Regions from separate parts of the Plantibacter sp. PA-3-X8 genome, predicted to be linked through region 2. Evidence: predicted binding sites of a transcription regulator. Region 2 holds the regulator's gene; the other holds the start of a gene.
What was found. The regulator HrcA, encoded in region 2, represses chaperone genes, less so after heat shock. The targets are predictions, from matches to a motif close to TTNGCACTCGNNNNNNNCGAGTGCNAA.
Positions count from the first base shown of each region.

Region 1: groL (chaperonin GroEL) is a predicted target of HrcA. The motif match lies at 1,227-1,253, and genes of this name have one in related genera.

Region 1 covers NZ_CP033107.1:2,119,778-2,123,489, forward strand. The annotation lists gene EAO79_RS10075 (DUF3263 domain-containing protein) at 1-3, shown strand, start outside; gene EAO79_RS10080 (LytR C-terminal domain-containing protein) at 25-597, shown strand; gene EAO79_RS10085 (cold-shock protein) at 883-1,086, shown strand; gene groL (chaperonin GroEL) at 1,291-2,910, shown strand; gene EAO79_RS10095 (hypothetical protein) at 3,090-3,712, shown strand, end outside.
Region 2 covers NZ_CP033107.1:2,689,389-2,693,100, reverse strand. The annotation lists gene EAO79_RS12760 (16S rRNA (uracil(1498)-N(3))-methyltransferase) at 1-180, opposite strand, end outside; gene dnaJ (molecular chaperone DnaJ) at 182-1,303, opposite strand; gene hrcA (heat-inducible transcriptional repressor HrcA) at 1,358-2,380, opposite strand; gene EAO79_RS19410 (DUF4870 domain-containing protein) at 2,597-3,154, shown strand; gene hemW (radical SAM family heme chaperone HemW) at 3,224-3,712, opposite strand, start outside.

The DNA of each region.
Region 1 (3,712 bases), 570 kb from region 2:
TGAGCAGCTCTCGGAGACCACACCATGGCTGAATCCTTCCCGCCCGACCGCTTCGACGAGGTCCCCGACCTCAAGCGCGTCGGCGCGCACCGTGCCCCTGCTCCCAAGGGACGCGGCTGGATCGCCTTCCTCGTCGCCGTCGTCGCCACGCTCGTCCTCGTGGGGGTCGGCACCTTCGCCCTCTTCGGGCTGAACGACCGGATCGACTTCTTCGGCGGCTCGCAGAGCCCGAGCGCCACGCCAACGCCTACCCCCACCCCGACCGAGGTGGCCCCCGTCGTCGACCCCGCGGCCAGCATCCTCGTCCTGAACGGCACACCCACCGCCGGCCTGGCCGCATCGGCGGCGGCAGCGATCACGGCCGCCGGCTTCACGCAGCAGATCCCGACGAGCGACGCCAGCACGGAGGACGTCACGGCGAGCGGCGTCTACTACCAGGATCCGTCGCAGGAGGGCGTCGCCCGCGCCATCGCGAACGCGCTCGGCGGCATCCCGATCCAGATCACGGACACGTACGCGATCCCCGTCGAGGAGGGCGAGGCACCGGTCCTCCGCATCGTCGTCGTGGTCGGCGCGGACTACCAGCCAGCCGCCTGAGCGCAGCTGGAGCAGGTCGATCGAGCAGGTCGCAGGCACGCCGTGTTTCCGGAGTGTTTCCTCCATGTTGAGTTGTCGTATCACTCGGCCCCGTTTGTCGATTTGAGGGTGAATCCGCGCGGTGCTCCGGATTAGTATCTGGAACTGGCCGCTCATCCCGTCCCGTCTCGACTCGCCCCCGGGTCCGCTTCGGCGCAGGGTGGTCACCGGGGTCCCGATCCCGGATGGCAGGTCCGGGTTCGGCAACAGTCGATGCCTGCGAGCACGCAGCAATGGGAGTATGAAATGGCGAACGGAACCGTCAAGTGGTTCAACGCTGAGAAGGGCTTCGGCTTCATCACGGTCGACGACGGCGGACAGGATGTCTTCGTCCACTACTCGGCGATCGACATGAGCGGCTACAAGTCCTTGGAAGAGGGCCAGGCGGTCGTCTTCGAGGTCGGCACTGGAGCAAAGGGGCCTCAGGCCGAGGGTGTGCGCCTGGCGTAGCCGCTGATCAGGTACGCGATTCCTGCGACGCCGTCCACTTCGGTGGGCGGCGTCGTTCGTCGTTCCGGGGCTGTTCCCGGGAGTTCGCTCAGGGCGCCGGTGCTCACTTGCACTCCCACCCCCTGAGTGCCAGAATCGACTTAGCACTCGTACTCATTGAGTGCTAACAACGTTCATGACGTCCGGGAGGGACGAAAAACACACATGGCTAAGATCATTGCTTTCGACGAGGAGGCCCGTCGCGGCCTCGAGCGTGGACTGAACATTCTTGCTGACACGGTCAAGGTCACCCTTGGGCCGCGCGGTCGCAACGTTGTCCTCGAGAAGAAGTGGGGCGCCCCCACGATCACCAACGACGGCGTGTCCATCGCCAAGGAGATCGAACTCGACGACCCGTACGAGAAGATCGGCGCGGAGCTCGTCAAGGAGGTCGCCAAGAAGACCGATGACGTCGCCGGCGACGGCACCACCACGGCGACCGTGCTGGCACAGGCGCTCGTCCGCGAGGGCCTCCGCAACGTCGCCGCAGGCGCCGACCCCATCAGCCTCAAGCGCGGCATCGAGAAGGCCGTCGAGGCCGTCACGGTCGAGCTCATCGCCAACGCCAAGGAGGTGGAGACCAAGGAGGAGATCGCTGCGACCGCTTCCATCTCCGCCGGCGACACCACCATCGGTGAGATCATCGCCGAGGCGATCGACAAGGTCGGCAAGGAGGGCGTCGTCACCGTCGAGGAGTCGAACACCTTCGGCACCGAGCTCGAGCTCACCGAGGGCATGCGCTTCGACAAGGGCTACCTGTCGCAGTACTTCGTGACCGACCCCGACCGCCAGGAAGCGGTGTTCGAGGACCCCTACATCCTCATCGCCAACCAGAAGATCTCCGCGATCAAGGACCTCCTGCCGATCGTCGACCAGGTCATCCAGTCGGGCAAGCAGCTCCTCATCATCGCTGAGGACGTCGACGGCGAAGCGCTCGCGACGCTCGTCGTCAACAAGATCCGTGGCATCTTCAAGTCCGTCGCCGTCAAGGCTCCGGGCTTCGGCGACCGCCGCAAGGCTCAGCTGCAGGACATCGCCATCCTCACCGGTGGCCAGGTCATCTCCGAAGAGGTCGGCCTCAAGCTCGAGACCGTCACCCTCGACCTGCTCGGCCGTGCTCGCAAGGTCGTCATCACCAAGGATGAGACCACCATCGTCGAGGGTGCCGGCGACGCCGACGCCATCGCCGGTCGTGTCTCGCAGATCCGCAAGGAGATCGACAACACCGACAGCGACTACGACCGCGAGAAGCTCCAGGAGCGTCTCGCCAAGCTCGCGGGCGGTGTTGCGGTCATCAAGGCCGGTGCAGCGACCGAGGTCGAGCTCAAGGAGCGCAAGCACCGCATCGAGGACGCCGTTCGCAACGCGAAGGCTGCCGTCGAAGAGGGCATCGTCGCCGGTGGTGGCGTCGCCCTGATCCAGGCCGGCAAGACCGCGTTCGAGAAGCTCGAGCTCGTCGGCGACGAGGCGACCGGTGCGAACATCGTCAAGGTCGCCATCGACGCTCCGCTCAAGCAGATCGCGCTCAACGCAGGCCTCGAGCCTGGCGTCGTCGCCGACAAGGTCCGCAACCTGCCCGTCGGACACGGCCTCAACGCCGCGACCGGTGAGTACGTCGACATGCTCGCTGCCGGCATCAACGACCCGGTGAAGGTCACCCGCTCCGCGCTGCTCAACGCAGCGTCGATCGCCGGCCTGTTCCTCACCACCGAGGCCGTCGTCGCCGACAAGCCGGAGAAGAACCCGGCTCCGGCTGGCGACCCGACCGGTGGCATGGACTTCTAAGTTCGACAGCAACACCTGCGCAGGGCGTCTCCTTCGGGAGGCGCCCTGCGTCGTTTCCACCAGACGCATCGGGGAGAACCCTCGATCTGTATGCCTGTTTCCGCATGGGTCCGACAGTCGTTGTAGAGACGTGATCGGAACGGCATATCGGCCCGCACGCCAGTTCCTATGATCGAGCTATGAGACGTATCGGGGGAGCGGCGATCGCCGCTGTATTGGTTCTGGCGCTGGCCGCGTGCACGCCGAGTGAAGCGGCTCCGACCGCATCACCGACGGCGTCGTCCTCGCCGAAGCCCTCGGCGACGGCTAAGCCGACTGCGCCGGTGAGCTCATACGGCTTCGGGTGCGAGAATCTCGTCCCCCAGGACGTGGTGGCGACCGCGCTCGCCCCCACGGCGACCCTGGAGCCCGCTTTCGCTGACCCGTCCAGTGCGAACCCGCTGCTGTGGGCGGCGACCTCGCTCGGGGGCATGCACTGCACGTGGAGCAATGGTGAGCCGAGAGACCTGGCGGAGGGTGGGACGCCGGTCGGCACGGAACGGTGGGCCGAGTTGACCATCCTGCCCGGGTCGCACGCCGACTGGGACTTCTACTACGAACGCTGGGCGAACGGCGAATCAGGGCCGTGGCCGGACTCCACCAAGCTGTCCTGCTTCACCCAGAACGGAGCTGTGCCCGGCGTCTGCAGCATCAACTTCCTGGTCGGCGACAGCTGGGTCGACCTGATCATGTATGGCCCGGCCGACGATGCCGCAGCGTCGGACGAGGATGCCGTCGCCGCAGTCACACCCTTCATCGAGGC
Region 2 (3,712 bases):
CGGCTCGCTGCGCACGACCGGTCCGGTCGCGATCAGGCCCCGGCCGTTGCCGATCGACGTCGTCTCGCCGACCCGCAGCCGACTCACGGCGACGGCGTGCTTCGCCTCGGGCCCGCGGAGGGTCACCGAGTCGCCGACACCGGTCGATTCGAGATCCTCACGGAGGTACAGCGAACTCATCTCAACCGACGCCGTGGAAGCGGTCGCGGATCTTCGCGAACAGGCCCTGCTGGAACTGCGCGAGCGCCGGAGCACCCTGGCGTCGTCCTGAGGCGAAGCTCTTGATCAGCTCGCGTTCGCGGTGGTCGAGCTTCGTCGGCGTGACGACCTGGACGCCGATCTTGAGGTCGCCCCGGCTGTTCCCGCGGAGACGGGTGACACCGCGGTCCTTGACCGTGATGACCTCAGAGCTCTGCACGCCCGGCCGCAGCTCGACCTCGACGTCACCGTCGAGCGCGTGGACGGTGACCTGGCGGCCGAGGATGGCGTCGGTCATCGGGACTTCGAGCGTGCACAACAGGTCGTCGCCGTCGCGGCTGAAGACGTCGTGGTGCTTGACCTTCATCTCGAGGTAGAGGTCGCCGTTCGGGCCGCCGGCCGGGCCGACCTCGCCGCTCCCCGGCATCTGCAGACGCAGACCGGTGTCGACGCCGGCCGGGATGTCGACCGAGACGGTGCGGCGGGCACGGAGCCGACCCTGACCCTGGCAGGTGACGCACGGGGTCGCGATGATCGTGCCGTAGCCGCGGCAGGTGCCGCAGGGCGCCGACGTCATGACGTTGCCGAGCAGCGAGCGGACGGCCCGCTGGATGGAGCCGGTGCCGTGACAGATGTCGCAGGTCACCGGTGAGGTGCCGGGCTGGCAGCAGGAGCCGTTGCAGGTGCTGCAGAGCACGGCGGTGTCGACCTCGAGGTCGCGGTGGGTGCCGAAGATGACCTCGTCGAGGTCGAGCTCGACGCGCAACAAGGCGTCCTCCCCGCGTGCGCGACGGGACTTGGGTCCGCGCTGCTGGCCGCCACCGCCGAAGAAGGTGTCGAAGATGTCGCCGAAGCCGCCGAACCCGGCGTCGCCGCCACCGAACCCACCAGCCTGCGGACCGAGGTCGTACTGCTGGCGCTGCTTGGGGTCGCTCAGCACGTCGTAGGCGTGCGTGACCTCCTTGAACCGTTCCGAGGCGTCGGAACCCGGGTTCACGTCGGGGTGCAGTTCGCGTGCGAGGCGGCGGTACGCCTTCTTGATCTCTTCGGGCGTCGCCTCCTTGGCGACACCGAGTGCTGCGTAGTGGTCGGGGTAGTCAGCCACTGAGGGCCTTTCGTTCGAGGTGCGGAAGGTGTTGGGGGACGCGACGAGGATGCGTCACTCGGCGTCGAGGATGCGCGAGAGGTACCTGGCGACGGCGCGGACCGCAGCCATGTTGCTCGCGTAGTCCATTCTCGTGGGGCCGAGGACGCCGAGCCGGGCGATTTCGCCACCAGAGGAACGGTAGTTCCCGGCGAGGACACTCGTGGTCTCGAGGCCGAACGACGCGTTCTCCCGCCCGATGCTGGCGACCACGCTGTCGCGTTCGGACTCCATCTCACCGAAGAGCCGAAGCAGCACGACCTGCTGCTCGATGGCGTCCAGGACCGGATAGATGCTGCCGGGGAAGTCGTCCTCGGTGCGGGCGAGGTTGGCGGCACCGGCCATGACGAGGCGGTCCTGGCGCTGCGCCGACAGCTGCTCGCGCACCGCGTCGACGATGCGGACGGCCGCCGCGCGATCGAGGTCGGCGATGTCGGCTGGGACGTCGCCGATCGCGTCGTGGGCGTCGAGGAGTGGACGGCCCGCGACCGCCTCGTTGCACAGCGAGCGGAGCCGCGAGATGAGGTCGTCGTCGACCGGGCTCTCCGTCTCGATGAGCCGCTGCTCGACGCGGCCGTTGTCGAGGATGATGACCGCGAGCACACGGTTCGGGGTGACGCTCACCAACTCGAGATGCCGGACGCGTGCCCGGGAGAACATCGGGTACTGGACGAGCGCGACCTGGTTCGTCAGCTGCGAGAGCAGCCGCACCGTGCGGTGCAGGACCTCGTCGAGGTCGCCGGACGCGCCGAGGAAGGTCTCGATCGCCGTCCGTTGGGCGTTGTTCAGCGGACGGCGGTCGGCCAGGTGGTCGACGAACATCCGGTAACCCTTGTCGGTGGGCACCCGGCCGGAAGAGGTGTGGGGAGCTGCGATGAGCTCTTCGTCCTCGAGCTGCGCCATGTCGTTGCGGATGGTGGCTGCGGAGACCCCGAAGGAGTGGCGGTCGACGATCGTCTTGGAACCGACGGGCTCGCGCGAGGCGACGTAGTCCTGCACGATGACGCGGAGCACTTCGAGACCGCGATCCGACACCATCTCGATCTCCTCCCGTCATCCACCTCGGAGCGCCGACCATCAGCACTCGAAGACCCTGACTGCCAATCATATCGTGGCCTCCGCGCGGCCGTCCCTTGCGCGGCCCCGTGCCGCGGGAATACCGTTGGCCGCAGGCGTGGGTCCCTGATGAGCAACACCTGGTGCGATACGCTCAGCTGGACCAATTGAATATCACTCTCCGTGAAAGGTGCGAAGATGTCCGATCCGAACGCTCAGCCGCCCGTCGACCCAGCGAAGGGCGGGTCGGTTCCGCCTGCAGGAGACGGCGCGACGCCCCCTCCTGCAGCTCCGCAGCAGCCGCCCGCAGGCGCCTACCCGCCCCCGCCCGCCGGTGGCTACGCGCCGCCGCCGCCCGCTGCAGGCTCCTACCCGCCGCCGCCCGCAGGCGCCCCGCAGTACCAGCAGCCGTACGCCGCCGCTCAGCCCATGAGCCCGTCGGACGAGAAGCTCTGGTCGACGCTCATCCACATCGGTGGGATCTTCTTCGGATTCATCCCCCCGCTGATCGGCTACCTGGTCCTCAAGGACCGCGGCCCGTTCATCAAGGCGCACACGCTCACCGCGCTGAACTTCCAGCTGACGATGCTGATCGCGCTCGTGGTCGGCTCGATCCTGACGATCGTCGTCGTGGGTCTGTTCATCATCATCGCCGTCTACGTCGTGGTGATCGTGTTCAGCATCATCGCCGCGATCAAGGCGAACAAGGGCGAGCTGTACAGCTACCCGCTCACGATCCAGTTCATCAAGGCCTGATCCGTCGAGTCGCACGAGAACAGCCCCGTCCGGTCCGCCGGGCGGGGCTGTTCTGCGCCTCGGGCAGGGTCAGTCGCCGACCAGACGGCGGACGACCGCGTCGGCGAGGAGCCGTCCGCGGCGCGTGAGCTCCAGCCGTCCGAGCAGGGCCTGCCGTGCGTCGACCAGTTCCTCGGCGATGAGCCCGGCGACGGCCGTGCGAGCCTCGGGTGCGAGCGTCCGGATCGGGATGCCGTCCCGCGTGCGGGTGAGCAGCAGGATGCGTTCGAGTTCCCGCGTCTCGTCGTCCAGGGTCTCCCGGCCGGCGGCCGGCGACTCCCCCGCCGCGATCCGCTGGGCGTACGCCGCCGGGTGCTTGACGTTCCACCAGCGCACCCCGCCGACGTGACTGTGCGAGCCCGGGCCGACACCCCACCAGTCCTCGCCGGTCCAGTAGGAGAGGTTGTGCCGGGAGCGGTGCGTGTCGTCCGTCGCCCAGTTGCTGACCTCGTACCAGCCGTAGCCGGCCTCGGTGAGGAGATCGTCGGCAAGCTCGTACATGTCGGCCTGCAGGTCTTC